2 regions of the Mesorhizobium sp. M0991 genome follow, and region 1 is predicted to be linked to the other one. Evidence: predicted binding sites of a transcription regulator. Region 1 holds the regulator's gene; the other holds the start of a gene.
The links. The regulator LexA, encoded in region 1, represses DNA repair genes until DNA is damaged. The targets are predictions, from matches to a motif close to TGTTCNNNNTGTGTTCNG.
Positions count from the first base shown of each region.

Region 2: a site for LexA is predicted at 4,188-4,205, ahead of NKH70_RS01165 (DNA recombination protein RmuC). Genes of this name have one in related genera too.

Region 1 is NZ_JAMYNE010000007.1:68,186-75,894, forward strand. Features, by position in the region: gene NKH70_RS12985 (hormone-sensitive lipase) at 1-508, opposite strand, end outside; gene kynU (kynureninase) at 606-1,853, opposite strand; gene lexA (transcriptional repressor LexA) at 2,303-3,037, shown strand; gene NKH70_RS13000 (ComEC/Rec2 family competence protein) at 3,031-5,493, opposite strand; gene gltX (glutamate--tRNA ligase) at 5,590-7,011, shown strand; gene gltA (citrate synthase) at 7,191-7,709, shown strand, end outside.
Region 2 is NZ_JAMYNE010000001.1:233,145-240,853, reverse strand. Features, by position in the region: gene NKH70_RS01185 (hypothetical protein) at 125-250, opposite strand; gene NKH70_RS01180 (transglutaminase-like domain-containing protein) at 466-1,275, shown strand; gene NKH70_RS01175 (cation diffusion facilitator family transporter) at 1,398-2,363, shown strand; gene NKH70_RS01170 (GFA family protein) at 2,443-2,847, shown strand; gene NKH70_RS01165 (DNA recombination protein RmuC) at 2,893-4,155, opposite strand; gene def (peptide deformylase) at 4,259-4,789, shown strand; gene fmt (methionyl-tRNA formyltransferase) at 4,806-5,735, shown strand; gene NKH70_RS01150 (GNAT family N-acetyltransferase) at 5,732-6,241, shown strand; gene truA (tRNA pseudouridine(38-40) synthase TruA) at 6,260-7,015, shown strand; gene NKH70_RS01140 (transporter) at 6,997-7,605, opposite strand; gene dapE (succinyl-diaminopimelate desuccinylase) at 7,608-7,709, opposite strand, start outside.

The DNA of each region.
Region 1 (7,709 bases):
GACGAACGCGCCGGACCACTTCGGGCGCCAGCGGCGTCGTCGCCGTAACCATCCGGCTAACAAGATGGCCGCCGGCCGAGTGTCCGGTCAGCATCAGCGGCCCTGCGACCATCGCCGCCGCCTTGCCGATCGCCGCGCCGACTTCTTTGACGATGCCGCCAATGCGTATCTGCGGACAGAGAGTGTAGGACGGCATCGCCACCGCATAGCCGCGATCAACAGGGCCAGTGGCAAGATGCGACCAGAAACTCTTGTCGAATGCCATCCAATAGCCGCCATGAACGAACACCACGAGTCCCTTGGGCTTGATGGCCGGCAGGAAAAGATCGAGCCGGTTGCGTGGGTTATCGCCATAGGCCATGTCGAGCCGCGCCCTGCCCTCGGTCGAAAGCACGTTGCGGAAAACCCGCGCGGGCTCGATCCAGGCCGCCGGCCAGCGATCGCTGCCGGCTATGTTGGCGCCGTTGGTATAGGCGTTGTCCCAATCGGCAATGTGACGTTCGAACACCCTGCGCCCTCCCCTGGCAATATGGCCTTGCAACGTAGCCGTAAGCATCGCTCGGCGCGTCGTCGCCAGCCTCACGATTCCAGCTCTCGCATCAATCTCAAGTGACAGCCGCCTTGATGGCGAAGCGCGCATCCTTCCACGCACCGGTGCGCAGAATGTCCTCAAGCACTTCGACTGCCTGCCAGACATCGGCATAGCCGACATAGAGCGGGGTGAAGCCGAAGCGCATGGTCGATGGCGCGCGGAAATCGCCGATCACGCCACGTTCAATCAGCGCGCGCATGATCTGGTAGCCATGCTCGTGCATGAATGAAATCTGGCTGCCGCGTTTTTCCCCGTCGCGCGTGCTTTCGAGCGTTAGCCCGTAAGCGCCGCACCTTGCATCAACAAGCTCGATGAACAGATCGGCCAACGCGATGCTCTTCTTGCGCACCGCCGTCATGTCGACATCGTTCCAGATGTCGAGCGCGCCCTTCAGCGTGCGCATCGACAGGACCGGCTGCGTGCCGCACAGAAACCGGCGGATGCCGGTGCCGGCCGCATAGCCTGGCTCGAAGGCGAAGGGCCGTGCATGGCCCCACCAGCCGGTGAGCGGCTGCTGGATGTCGGCAAGATGCCGCTCAGCCGCATAGATGAAGGCAGGCGCGCCCGGTCCGCCATTCAGATATTTGTAGGTGCAGCCAACGGCAAAATCGGCGTTTGCCTTGTCGAGCTCGACTGGCATCGCGCCGGCGGTGTGGCAGAGATCCCAGACGATCATCGCCCCGGCCTCCTGGGCCCTGCGCGTCAGCCCCGGCATGTCGCGCAGTTCGCCCGACTTGTAGTTGACGTGGTTGACCAGCACCACGGCAGTGCGTTCGTCGATCAGCTCTTCGATGGTCGGCGCGTCGACCCCCGAGAGGCGCAGCAGCGTATCTTTTCGCGTCGAAACCACACCTTCAGCCATGTAAAGGTCTGTCGGAAAACTATCGCCCTCGGCGACGATGACCCGCCGCTGCGGACGCATGGCCATGGCGGCGTGCAGCAGCTTGTAGATGTTGACCGACGTCGTGTCGCAGACCACCGTCTGGCCGGTCGCGGCACCGATCAGGCGCCCGAGCTGGTCGCCAAGTTCAAGCGGCATGTTGAACCAGCCGGCCGTGTTCCATGCGCGGATGAGATCATGCGACCATTCCTCGGTCGCGGCCTTGTACAGTTCATCGAAAGCGGCACGTGAAGCAGCTCCTAGCGAATTGCCGTCGAGATAGATCACTCCTTGCGGCAACACAAAACGGTCGCGCATCGCGCGCAGCGGATCTGCGGCATCCATCGCCTTTATGGCCGCGAGATCGGGAATTCCTGTCATGATTTGCCTGCTCCCCCAAAAATTCAACGCAACGCCGGACACGCATCGACTGTTCTTCCATTACCGGGTAGCGCGCAGCAAGGCTCCACCAGCGAGAAGCAGCCTGACCAGGCGGTGGAAACCAGGAGTTAACCCGAGGTTGGCGTTTTGAGTTCGTTTCGTTCACGGTGCATTGACCAAACCGCACAGTCGATACGGGTTCAATTCCGTGCCCTTTTGCCGACCGACGGCCGATGCCAGTGGCGCCTTCTAGGAAGCCAGAAGGGCGCAAACGACAGCAGAATCAAGGCGATGAGGCTCGCGGCGGGTGAAAATGCGGCATTCCGGTAGGGGCGTGGTTTGTTTCCCGAGCCTTAACGCATTCATTAAACTTTAAACAGTTGCGGAACACAACTGGAACAGATAGGGTTTGTTCTGGGTTTGTTTTTCTGATTCTGTTGGGGGTCGCTATGCTGACACGCAAACAACACGAACTGCTTATGTTCATTCACGAAAGGTTGAAGGAAAGCGGTATTCCGCCCTCCTTCGACGAGATGAAGGAAGCGCTCGACCTGGCTTCCAAATCGGGAATCCATCGGCTGATAACGGCGCTGGAGGAGCGCGGCTTCATTCGCCGTTTGCCCAACCGGGCCCGTGCGCTGGAGGTGCTGCGCCTGCCTGACTCGATCGCCCCCGGCCTCAATGCGGCACGCAAGTTCTCGCCGAGTGTCATCCAGGGCAGTCTTGGGCAAGGTGCCCCTCGGCAGGGCAAGCCGACATCGTCGCGCGTCCCTGCAGCCGGCAATGACGACGATGTCGTCGCCGCCGTTTCGATCCCGGTGATGGGCCGCATCGCCGCCGGTGTGCCGATCGACGCCATCCAGCACCAGACGCATTCGATTTCGGTGCCGCCGGATATGATCATGGGCGGCGAGCATTATGCGCTCGAGGTCAAAGGCGATTCGATGATCGAGGCTGGCATTTTCGACGGCGACACGGTGATCATCCGCAATGCCGATACGGCGAGCCCCGGTGAGATAGTGGTGGCACTGGTCGACGAGGAGGAAGCGACGCTGAAGCGGTTCCGTCGCAAGGGCGCCTCGATCGCCCTGGAAGCCGCCAATCCGGCCTACGAGACGCGCATCTTCGGACCAGACAGGGTCAAGGTGCAAGGCAAGCTCGTCGGACTGATCCGCCGCTACTGAGCTCCGCCCTTGGCGCCGGCTTTGGGTTTGTCGGCCCTGCGGTATGGCGGCAGGCCCCGCGCCGCGCGTGAAAATTTCCGTTGCACGTGCCAGGGCCGGTATGATTTTTCGACGGCAAAGCGGATTTCGGCGCGTGTTGCCGCTTGTGGATCGAAATAGACGGCCGCACTTCCCGCGCGCGCCAGTTGCCGTTTGGTGACGACGAGGACCAGCCGGTCGTAGTAGCAGGGATTATGGGCGGTGGCGTCGTCGATGACGATCAAGCTGGCAAAGGCGCAGGCTGGCCGTGCAGTATCGCGGTCCTTGGCTTGCGCGATGATCGCGCCGGATGGATGCCTGGCAAGGCAGAGGCCGTCCGTGCAAATGAACGGCATGCCCGGCGGTAGGTCGGCCGGATCGGCAATGTCGAATTGCGGATCGTTCTTTCCAGGTGTTTCCGGCGCGACGATAGCCTCTGATGTGAGCGCGCGTTTCCAGTTGTCGATGGTGAACTCATTCGGGCGTGCCCGGTTGACCGCGAGTTCACCGCTGCCGATCGGCAGCGCGACCAGCCGTGCGTCCTCCGAGATCAATACATCGGGTACGCGCGTCTGCGTTGTCGTTAGCAAGCCGGCGAGCGCGAAAGGAAGTGCCGCGAGCCGCAACCAGGTCGTCGCCATGCTGGCAATGACGAGGGCGATCGTCACCAAAAGGACAGATCTCAGCGAAATCAGCCCGACCTCATCGATCGGCGAGCGCTCGGAGATCCACCCGGACAGGGCGATCATCGCCGTCAGCCCCTTGCCCATCACGTAGAGGAAAGGCCCATCCGCGCCGAACGGCATCGCCAGCGCACTGAGGACGGCGAAGGGCATGACGACCAGTGAGACGATAGGCATGATGGCCAGATTGGCGAACAGGCTGAGCGGCGCCACGCGCTGGAAATGCCATATGGCGAAAAGCGCCGTGGCGCTCCCTGCAATGATCGAGGTCATCGCCAGGCCGCCCATGCCCAGCAGGACCTTTCGAGTGGCAAAGCGTAGCGGCGACCGCCGGGGCGGCGGCGTGGTGGCCCTGCCGGCGCGGTAATCAGACCAGCCTGCATAGGCGCCGACAAGGGCCGCCGTCGCGGCGAAGGACATCTGGAAGCTCGGACCGACCACCTCGTGCGGCGACACCAGAATGACGGCGATGGCGATCGCCAGGTTGCGCATGGTGAGCGCGGTCCGGTCGAACAGCACGGCGATAAGCATCACCGCCAGCATGATGAAGCTGCGTTCGGCCGCTACCACAATGCCGGAAAAGACGAGGTAGGCCGCAATCGAAAAAAGCGCGGCGGCCGCGGCATATTTCTTGACCGGCCGTCGCGATGAGAAATCGGGAAACAGCGCAAAGGCGCCGCGTAGCAGCGCCATGATGGTGCCGGCGACCAACGCCATATGCAGCCCCGAGATGGAGATGATGTGGTAGATGCCTGTGCGCCGCATCGCTTCGTTGATCTCCTCGGGAATGCCGGCGCGCACGCCGACGATTAGCGCAGCAGCAATCTCGCCCTCGGCGCCGCCGATGCGGCTGCGGATATGGTCGGCGATGGATTCGCGCGCGTCTTCGATCGCGGAAGAAAGCCGCGCGGCAAGCGGCATGCTGCCCGACGACACGACTTTCGGATTGCCGAGAAAAAAGCCGCTGCCGCCGATACCGGCGAAATAGCTGTCGAAGGAGAAATCATAGCTGTCGGGCCGCACCGGCCCGGTCGGCGGCAGCAGCCGCACATAGCCGGCGATCTCGGAACCGGCGGTCAGCTCAGCCGGTATCTTCATCGCCGAAACGCGGACCCGTTCCGGCATGTAGCGCAGTGTCGGCCTGGCGGTTGAGATCACATCGATCGTCAGCCTGATGCGGCCGCTCGCCATGGGCTCGTACGATACGACGCGACCGGTCAGCCGCGTCGAGATTTCGGAACCGAGCATATGCGTCCCGACACGCCAGGTCTCGAACTTGGCGGCAAGCACGCCAAGCGCGCAGAGCAACGCCACCATGAAGCACAGGCGCGTCCTGGGCCATGACCGCGAGACGACCGCACAAAGGGCTGCCAAGGCGACGATAGCTATCGGCTGTGGGAAGGCCAGCTCGGCCGCCATCGCGAAATACACGACCACCCCGCATGCGAGGAACACCGGCACCAGCAGGAAGGCGACGCCGCGGTCGAGTTCCAGGCCGGCCGCCGAGGTTACGCTGTTGCGGATACGGGACGGTGACGGAAGGCGGAAACGCCGGCGTAGGCGCACGATGGACTCGACCGCGGGCACGGGAACCGTTGCAGGGTCGCTGGCCGGCAGCGACGGAGCATCGAAGCGCGGAGCGGGCAGCAATGCCGGTGTCGGCAGGACAGGCAGGGGAGCGGCAAACAGCAAGCGTTCGCTGACGCCGCTACCAGCGTCCTCGCCCTCGCCCGCACCACGGCCTCGCACAGCCATCGGGTCTGCCCCTTGCGCCCTCGACCTCCTATGCTACATGAACGCGCAATGCGCGAAAGTCCGCAAACCCACTTCCTTCGCCCGCCTGAGAGTACCATGCCCGATAAGGTCGTCACCCGTTTTGCCCCCTCGCCCACCGGCTATCTGCACATTGGCGGCGCGCGCACGGCGCTGTTCAACTGGCTGTATGCCAAGCACACAGGCGGCACGATGCTGCTGCGCATCGAGGACACCGACCGCGAGCGCTCCACCGATGCGGCAACCGCGGCCATTCTCGACGGGCTTTCCTGGCTTGGCCTGACATGGGACGGCGAGCCGGTGTCGCAGTTCGAGCGTGCGCCGCGCCATCGCGAGGTGGCCGAGGAGCTCGTTCGCATAGGCAAGGCCTATTATTGTTATGCGACGCCTGCCGAGCTGGAAGCAATGCGCGAGAGCGCACGGGCCAAGGGGCTGCCTCCCCGCTATGATGGACGCTGGCGCGACCGCGACCCGTCGGAGGCGCCGGCCGGCGCCAAGGGGGCGATCCGCATCAAGGCGCCGACAGGCGGCGAGACGGTGGTGCATGACCGCGTCCAGGGCGACGTGCGCTTTCCCAACAAGGATCTCGACGATTTCATTATTCTGCGCTCGGACGGCAATCCAACCTACATGCATGCCGTCGTCGTCGACGATCACGACATGGGCATCACCCACATCATCCGCGGCGACGATCATTTGACCAACGCCGCACGCCAGACCGTAATCTACCAGGCCATGGGCTGGGAGGTGCCGTCGATGTCGCATGTCCCGTTGATCCACGGTGCCGACGGCGCCAAGCTGTCGAAGCGGCACGGTGCGCTTGGCGTCGAGGCCTATCGCGCCATGGGCTACCTGCCGGAGGCGCTGCTCAACTATCTGGCGAGGCTTGGCTGGAGCCACGGCGACGATGAGATCATGTCGATCGCCGACATGATCTCATGGTTCGACATTGGCGACGTCAACAAGGGCGCCGCCCGTTTCGACTTCGCCAAGCTCGAAGCGCTCAACGGCGTGCACATGCGCCGCATGAACGAGGCAGCGCTGCTCGACGTCTTCATCGCCACTCTGCCCTATCTAGAAGGCGGCCCGGCAATCGCCGCGCGCCTCGACGACAGACGCAAGGCGCAACTGCTTGCCGCTTTGCCGGGCCTGAAGGAGCGCGCCAAGACGCTGGTCGAACTTGTTGAAGGGGCTGCATTCCTGTTCGTCGAGCGGCCGCTTCCGGTCGACGAGAAGGCGGCGGCGCTGCTCAGCGGTGAGGCGCGCGCGATCCTGCGGGGCGCTCATGCGGCACTAGCGACGGTTTCGGACTGGTCTGCCGCCTCAGCGGAAGCCGCGATCCGCGACTATGCGCAGGCCGGCGGCCATAAACTCGGCTCCGTGGCCCAACCTTTGCGCGCCGCGCTCACTGGCAAAAGTACCTCGCCAGGTGTCTTTGATGTGCTTGCCGTGCTGGGCCGCGAGGAAAGCCTGGGGCGGATCGCTGATCAAATCGATTAGCAAACTGGCCCAAGAAGATTGGCATTGAAAGGTGCGTTTCGCAGTGCAACATTGGGTCTTGGCCTAATCTGGCGCGCAGATTCAATTGCGGGCGCAAATGTGCGTGTTCCGATGCTTTTGACGTGTTGGGTTCAGATATTTTGCCTTTGCCGGCCTGAGGAAACAAAAAGGAGTTTGCTATGACCGAACCTGCGACAAAAATGGAATTTGGCGGCAAAACCCAGGCATCGACGGCAAAGCTGGAACTCGGCGGCAAAACCCATGAATTCAAGATACGAAGTGGTTCGGTAGGACCTGACGTCATCGACATCGGTTCGCTCTACAACACCACCGGCGTCTTTACCTACGATCCCGGCTTTACGTCGACGGCGAGCTGCGAGTCGGAAATCACCTTCATCGATGGCGATGCCGGCATTCTCTTGCACCGCGGCTACCCGATCGACCAATTGGCCGAGCACGGCGACTTCCTCGAAGTCTGCTATCTCTTGCTCTATGGTGAACTACCGACCAAGGCGCAGAAGGACGATTTCGACTACCGGGTGACGCGCCACACCATGGTGCATGAGCAGATGTCGCGCTTTTTCACCGGCTTCCGCCGTGATGCGCATCCGATGGCAGTGATGTGCGGCGTGGTCGGCGCGCTGTCGGCCTTCTATCACGATTCCACCGACATCTCGGACCCTTATCAACGCATGGTC
Region 2 (7,709 bases), on a different contig from region 1:
CCGATTTCTTGAACGCGCAAAACTGTCTTCGCCCCATCCATAGGGGATGCGCGTGCGCTTAATGAACAATCATACCGGCCGCGTTTGCGGCCGGTCGAAATCAGCCGAAACGGTAGCTGCGGCCCTACTTGTCCTTCAGCTTCATCGCCTTCACCGGCGGTGCCTTCAGGGCCGGCGCCGGAGCGGGTTTCTTCGCGTCCTTCTTCGGCTTGCGGGCTTCCTTGCCTGCCTTCATCGCACCCTTAGCCATGATTCGTTCCTCCAGTTGATGTCTGGCGAAGTGAAACAAGAGAAAACGCTCGACTGCAAGAGGCCGCTGCCGTGCAGTCGCCCTGGCCGATGGCTGTCAACCGGTTTCTAATTCCCTCGTAAACCGCAGCGGTCCGTGCCATGGTCTTCTTCGCCCTGCAGCATCAGCCCTTGCGATTCGCCGGCTGATGATCAGGCAGGCCGGTCAGGACGACAATGCGGATCCACATCGGTTGCCAGATGAGCTTCGATTTCCCGCAGGAAACACCGCTGATCGCGATGCTAAATGTCCATTATTCGCGCGCATCCGATCTTGAGCGGCCGGACTTCCTGACGTCGAACCCGCCGGTGCCGATCGAAAGCTACCGCGACAGTTTCGGCAATTGGTGCAACCGTCTCGTTGCGCCGGCCGGGCGCTTTGCGTTCGGCACGGACGCGGTCATCCGCGACCCCGGCTCCTTCGAGACGCGCGAGCTGACGGCGTGGCAGCACGAGGTGCGCGATCTGCCGTCGGAGACGCTGCTGTTCCTGCTGCCCAGCCGTTATTGCGAGAGCGACGTGCTGGCGAATGAAGCGTGGCGGCTGTTCGGCAGCACCCCGCTCGGCATTCCGCGCGTCCAGGCGGTCTGCGACTTCGTCCACAACCACATCGTCTTCAACTATTTCAATGCGCGCCCGACGCGCACCGCCGCCGAGGCCTATCGCGAGCAGAGTGGTGTGTGCCGCGACTTTGCCCACCTCGCTGTTGCCTTCTGCCGCGCCCTGAACATTCCGACCCGCTACTGCACCGGCTATATCAGTGATATCGGCCTGCCAAAGCCGTGGTCGGACATGGATTTCGCCGCCTGGATGGAGGTCTATGTCGGCGGCCGCTGGCACGCGTTCGACCCGCGCAACAACGCGCCGCGCATCGGCCGTATCCTGATTGCCTCCGGACGCGATGCGGCCGATGTGCCGCTGACCCACATTTTTGGGCCGGGCGCGCTGGCTGGCTTCAAGGTCTGGACGGACGAGGTCGTCGAATAGCCCCGCGCCGCCCTTTTGAACAACTGACCTTTTGAACAACTCGACACTTCGGGCGTTGTGGGAACTGTGGAGCGTGGGCGGGCGCTCCGCCAATCTCGGTGCATCAACCAAGGCAGCACACCATGGCGGCGCATGGCGGGTCGAAAAAAGTGATCTATGCGGCGCTCGCCGGAAATCTTGCGATCGCACTGACCAAATTTGCCGCTGCCTTGTTCACGGGCAGCTCGGCAATGCTCTCGGAAGGCGTCCACTCGCTCGTCGATACCGGCAATGGCAGCCTGCTGCTTTACGGCATGCACCGTGCCGCCCGGCCGGCCGACCGCACGCATCCGCTCGGCCATGGCCGCGAGCTGTACTTCTGGAGCTTCATCGTCGCGCTCCTCGTCTTTGCACTGGGCGCCGGCATATCGTTCTACGAAGGCGTGACGCACATCATGGCGCCGGAGCCGATCGCCAACGCCAAGGTGAACTACGCTGTCCTTGGCCTTTCCTTCCTCTTCGAAGGCACCTCTTGGCTGGTGGCGCTGAAGGAATTCCGCCACCAAAAAGGCAGCCACGGCTGGCTTGAGGCGGTGCAGCTCAGCAAGGATCCGAGTGTCTACACCGTACTCTTCGAGGACAGCGCGGCACTTCTCGGCCTCGTTGTCGCCTTCGCCGGCATATTGGCAGCGGAACGGCTGGACATGCCTAAGCTCGACGGCGCCGCGTCGATCGGCATCGCGCTCATCCTGGGCGCGACCGCGATCTTCCTGGCGCGCGAAAGCAAAAGCCTGCTGCTCGGTGAGCCGGCCTCGCCCGAGGTGCAAACAAAGGTGCTGGCCATCGTCCAGCAGGACCCGGCGGTGCAACGCGCGAATGGCGCACTGACGCTGCATATGGGTCCGCAGGAGATCGTAGCCGCTTTGAGCATCGAGTTCGAGGATCATCTGTCTGCGCCGGAGATAGAGACCTGCGTCGAGCGCCTCGAGACACGGCTGAAGGCGGAGATGCCGGAGGTGACGCGGCTCTTCGTCAAGCCGCAGACCACCGGCACCTGGGAACGCCGGAGCAAGGCCTTGGCGGGGGCATCCGGACAAGAACCGGCCTAAGGAAAATGGCTTGAGGAAACCGATGCGTCATCGGGCAGTCCCGGCTATGATCGCAGGCAAAAGCTAGGGAGGAACGAAGATGAAAATCGACGGCGGGTGTCATTGCGGCGCCATCACTTACGAGGCCGAAGTCGATCCGGAAAAGACCACCATTTGTCACTGCATCGATTGTCAGAAGCTAACCGGAACGGCCTTTCGCGTCACGGTGCCGGCGTCCGAGGACAATTACAGGATCACCAAGGGCACGCCGAAGATCTACATCAAGACCGGTTCGAGCGGCGCCAAGCGCGCTCAGGCATTTTGCGGTGAGTGCGGCTCGCATCTCTACGCCACGTCGGCGGGCGAGGGACCGAAGGTTTACGGCATCAGGGTCGGGACGGCACGGCAGCGCGATCAACTGGTGCCGAGAAAGCAGATCTGGCATCGCTCGGCGCTGCATTGGCTGCCGGAATTCGAAGGCATGACCATCATCGAGGAGCAGTAGCGCCAGACCCGGGCGAAGCGCTCGCCTCCGGTTCCGGCGGAGCTCTCAATCGTCGCCTTCGACGACCCTTAGCCTCAACTGCCCGGTTTTCGAATCGGCGACGCGCGGGCTGCTTTCCGCTTTTGCTCCGCTGCCATTCGAACCAGTGGTGTTCTCCGCCGGCTGCACGCCAAACTCCAGCGCCTCGATCTTTTGTCCGCGCCTGGTCACCTTCGATGTCGAGACCAGAATGTCGTCGATATCCTTGGCCGATTGGCCGAAATGCGTCTGCAATTTGCGCACCCGCTCGTCGAGCCGAGACACGTCTTCCATCAGCCGGATAACCTCGCCCTGGATCAGGTGCGCCTGCTCGCGCATGCGTGCATCCTTGAGGATTGCCTGGATGACCTGGATCGACAGCATCAAAAGCGATGGCGAGACGATGACGATCCGCGATCGATGCGCCTTTTGGACAACGGCTTCGAAATTCTCATGGATTTCGGCGAACACCGATTCCGAGGGCACGAACATGAAGGCGGTGTCCTGCGTCTCGCCCTGGATCAGGTATTTTTCGGAAATATCCCGGACATGCACCTCGATGTCGCGGCGGAAAGCCTGTGCGGCGGACTTCTGCAGGTCGGCGCCTTCGGCGGCCCGAATGGCATTCCAGGCCTCGAGCGGAAACTTTGCATCGATGGCAAGCGACGGTGCGCCGTTCGGCATCTTCACCAGGCAGTCGGGCCGGCTGCCATTCGACAAGGTCGCCTGGAATTCATAGGCGCCGTGCGGCAATCCGTCGGCGACGATGGCTTCCATGCGCGACTGGCCGAAGGCGCCGCGCGTCTGCTTGTTGGAAAGGATCGCCTGCAATTGCACGACCTGGCCGGCCAGCGACTGGATGTTGCCTTGCGCGACATCGATAATCGCCAGCCGTTCCTGCAGCTTGGCGAGGCTCTCATGCGTCGATCTCGTCTGCTCGGTCATGGTCTGGCCTAGGCGGCCGGTCATGGCATCGAGGCGCTGGCCGATCGACTGTGTCAGTTCCGCTTGGCGCGCCCCGAACACTTCTGCGATGGCGCCCATGCGGCCCTGCATTTCCGCCTGGCTTGCCAAGATGCCGGCCATCCGCACCTCGGCGTCGCGGGCGTGGTCGGCGGCTTCGGCGGCCGCCACCGCACGCGCCTTGGCCGATCGCCAGAGCGCAACGACGAGCGCCACGAACAGTCCGAGGAACAGCATTGCGCCGAAACCCAGGGCATGGCCGAGCGTGATCGTGGTGGCGCCGAGCCGGGCGACAGGTTCGGACAGGATGGTGGCCAGATCGTTCATGCCGACAGCATAGATGATTCGGTCTACCGGCACAGATCAAAACGTGAACGACCCGAAGGCGCCCCGGTTGACGCTTTTCCTGCGAGGTCTTAGGTGAGACGCCATGTCGATCAAGCCGCTTATCATCCTCCCCGATCCCGTCCTGCGCCAGGTTTCAAAACCGGTCGAGCGTGTCGACGGCGACTTGCGCAAACTGGCCGGCGACATGCTGGACACCATGTATGACGCGCCCGGCATTGGCCTCGCTGCGATCCAGGTCGGCGAACCCTTGCGCATGCTGGTCATCGACCTCGCCAAGGAGGACGAGACGCCGGCACCGCACGTCTTCATCAATCCCGAAATCCTCGAAAGCTCCGACCAGCGTTCGGTCTATGAGGAAGGCTGTCTGTCGATCCCGGACTACTACGCCGAGGTCGAGCGTCCGGCAGCGGTGCGGGTGAAATATCTCGATCGCGACGGCAAGCTGCAGGAGATCGAAGCCGAGGGGCTGATGGCGACCTGCCTGCAGCATGAAATCGACCATCTCAACGGCGTGCTGTTCATCGATTACATCTCCAAGCTGAAGCGCGACATGGTGGTCAAAAAGTTCAAGAAGCTCGCCAGGGACAAGGCGCCAGGCAAGATGGTGGGATAGGGGTCGACGAATGCCCCTGCGTGTCATCTTCATGGGTACGCCTGAATTCTCCGTGTCGACGCTGCGGGCGATTGCCGAGGCCGGGCATGAATTGGCAGCCGTCTACACGCAGCCGCCGCGCGCCGGCGGCCGGCGCGGGCTCGAACTGACGCCGTCGCCGGTGCAGCGCGAGGCGGATCGGTTGGGCGTCGAGGTTCGCACGCCGGTGTCGCTGAAGGGCGAGGCGGAGCAGGAGGCGTTCCGCGCGTTGGGTGCCGACGTCGCCGCGGTAGTCGCCTACGGGCTGCTTCTGCCGAAACCCATTCTCGAGGCGCCGCGGCTCGGTTGCCTCAATGGCCACGCATCGCTGTTGCCGCGCTGGCGCGGCGCCGCCCCTATCCAGCGCGCCATCATGGCCGGCGATACCGAGACGGGCATGATGGTGATGCGGATGGAGGAAGGCCTCGACACCGGGCCGGTGGCAATGGTTGAAAAATGCGCCGTTGGACCCGACATGACGGCCGGCGATCTGCACGACCGGCTGATGGTGTTGGGTGCGGCTCTGATGGTGCAGGCGCTCGAACGGCTGGAACGGAATACACTGACATTTACCACACAGGCCGAGGTGGGGGTGACCTACGCCAAGAAAATCGATAAATCGGAGACTCGCATAGACTGGCTGCGACCTGCCGGCGACGTGCACAACCAGATTCGCGGCCTGTCGCCCTTTCCCGGTGCATGGTGCGAGGCCGAAATCGGCGGCCGCATGGAGCGGCTGAAACTGCTTCGCTCGACGCTCTTGCAAGGCGCCGGCGAACCGGGAGGAATTCTCGACGATCGGCTGACGGTCGCCTGCGGGTCAGGCGCGATCAGGCTGGTCGAAGTTCAACGTGCGGGCGGAAGGCCCATTGCCGCGCAGGAGTTTCTGCGCGGGGCCAAGCTCGAAAAAGGAATGAAATTGTCATGAGCATGATGTCCATACGCGCGGCGACGCCGCGGGACCGCGAGGCGATCCGCCTTGTCGAAGAACACGCATTCGGCCAGCAGGCGGAGGCCGGACTGGTCGACGCGCTGGTCACCGGCGGTGATGCCGTCGTCGAACTGGTGGCGGACGAAGACGGGCAAGTGGTCGGCCATATCCTGTTTTCACGGCTCTTCGTGCAGAATGGCGGCAAGAGCTTCCCGGCGGTGGCTTTGGCGCCTCTGGCGGTCGAGCCGTCGTTCCACGGCACCGGCATCGGCGGTGCGTTGGTCCGCGAGGCTCATATCCGCCTGAAAGCTGCCGGCGAGACGCTCGCCGTGGTGCTCGGCGATCCGGCCTATTATGGCCGCTTCGGCTACAACCGCGCCCGTGCAGTAAAATTCGAGAGCGAGTACCAAGGCGAGGCTTTGCAGGCGCTTGCCTGGGGCGAGGCGCCGGAGACCGGCAGGCTGGTCTACGCCTCGGCCTTCGGCTCAGCCCTCGCCGCCTGATTTCGCCTCGATCCGGGAATGCCGCGTTTTCGCCTCGACATCGAATATGACGGCAGTCTCTTCGCCGGCTGGCAGCGCCAGGCCAACCAGCCTTCGGTGCAGCAGGCGATCGAGCAGGCGATCGAGAAGTTCTGTGGTGAGCAGGTTTCGCTGCGCGCCGCCGGCCGCACCGATGCCGGCGTCCATGCGACCGCTCAGGTGGCGCATTTCGATCTGATCAAGGCATGGCCCGGCGACAAGGTGCGCGACGCCGTCAACGCGCATCTGCAAGCGGCCAAGGTGCGCATCGCCATCCTGAAGGCCGCCGTCGTGCCGGATAGCTTCGATGCGCGTTTCTCGGCGATCGGCCGCCATTACCTCTACCGCATCGTCAACCGCCGCGCGCCGGCGGCGCTCGACAAGGGCAGGATCTGGTGGGTACCGAAGCAGCTCGATGCCGGTGCCATGCACGAAGCGGCAAAGGTGCTGCTTGGCCGGCATGATTTCACCACCTTTCGCTCGACCCAGTGCCAGGCCACCAGCCCGGTCCGCACGCTCGACCGGCTGGATGTCAGCCGGGCGGGCGATTTCATCGAAGTCCGCGCTTCGGCGCGGTCATTCCTGCACAACCAGGTGCGCTCGATGGTCGGCTCGCTCAAACGTGTCGGCGAAGGCGGCTGGACCATTGCCGACCTCAAGGCGGCGCTCGAGGCGCGCGACCGTGGGGCCTGCGGTCAGGTGGCGCCGCCCGACGGGCTGTTTCTCGTCGGCGTCGATTATCCTACGCCTGGCTGATCCGGCACGCTGATACCGAGCAGCGCCTGCAGGCCGAACAGGACGATCAGCGACGCCACGAACATACCGGCAAAAACAGCGCTGCCGACAGCCGCACCCCTGCCGATCGCGACGTTGGTCATCCGCCAGGTCAATACCATCGACAGCGCGAACAGCAGCAGCGACACCAGTCCGGAGACTTCGTTGGCCGACGTCAGGAAAAGCCGGATCAACGCTGATGGCAGCATCATCCAGGCGATGATCGCCGAGGCCCAGTTGCTGGCCACGACATAATGGACGAAACGGCCGCCGACGCCGACCCGCGGCGCCACCAGGGCGAGGCCTATGAGCGGCAGCACCCAGGCGCCGATATCGACAGTGGCCAGGCGGATCAACATGCTGAAACGGCCGACGAATGCGTTGGGATCGCCGATCTCGTTGGCAATACCGACCCAGCCGACGATCAGTGCCGGCGCCGCGACGACGATGGCAAAAAAGGAGTTCCAGAAACCGTCCGCCGAAAGGTCGAGCAGGCGAAATCCGTCGGCCTTGCCGAGCATCAGCCGCCAGGCGCCGGCAAGCGAAGCGTAGGTTTCATCCGCGGAAAGCATCACTAGGATATGTCCTGCGCAAACCAGTCTTCAACGAAGCGCAGATAAATCTGCGTCAGCGTCTCGAGGTCGGCAATCGCCACGCGTTCGTCGACCATGTGCAT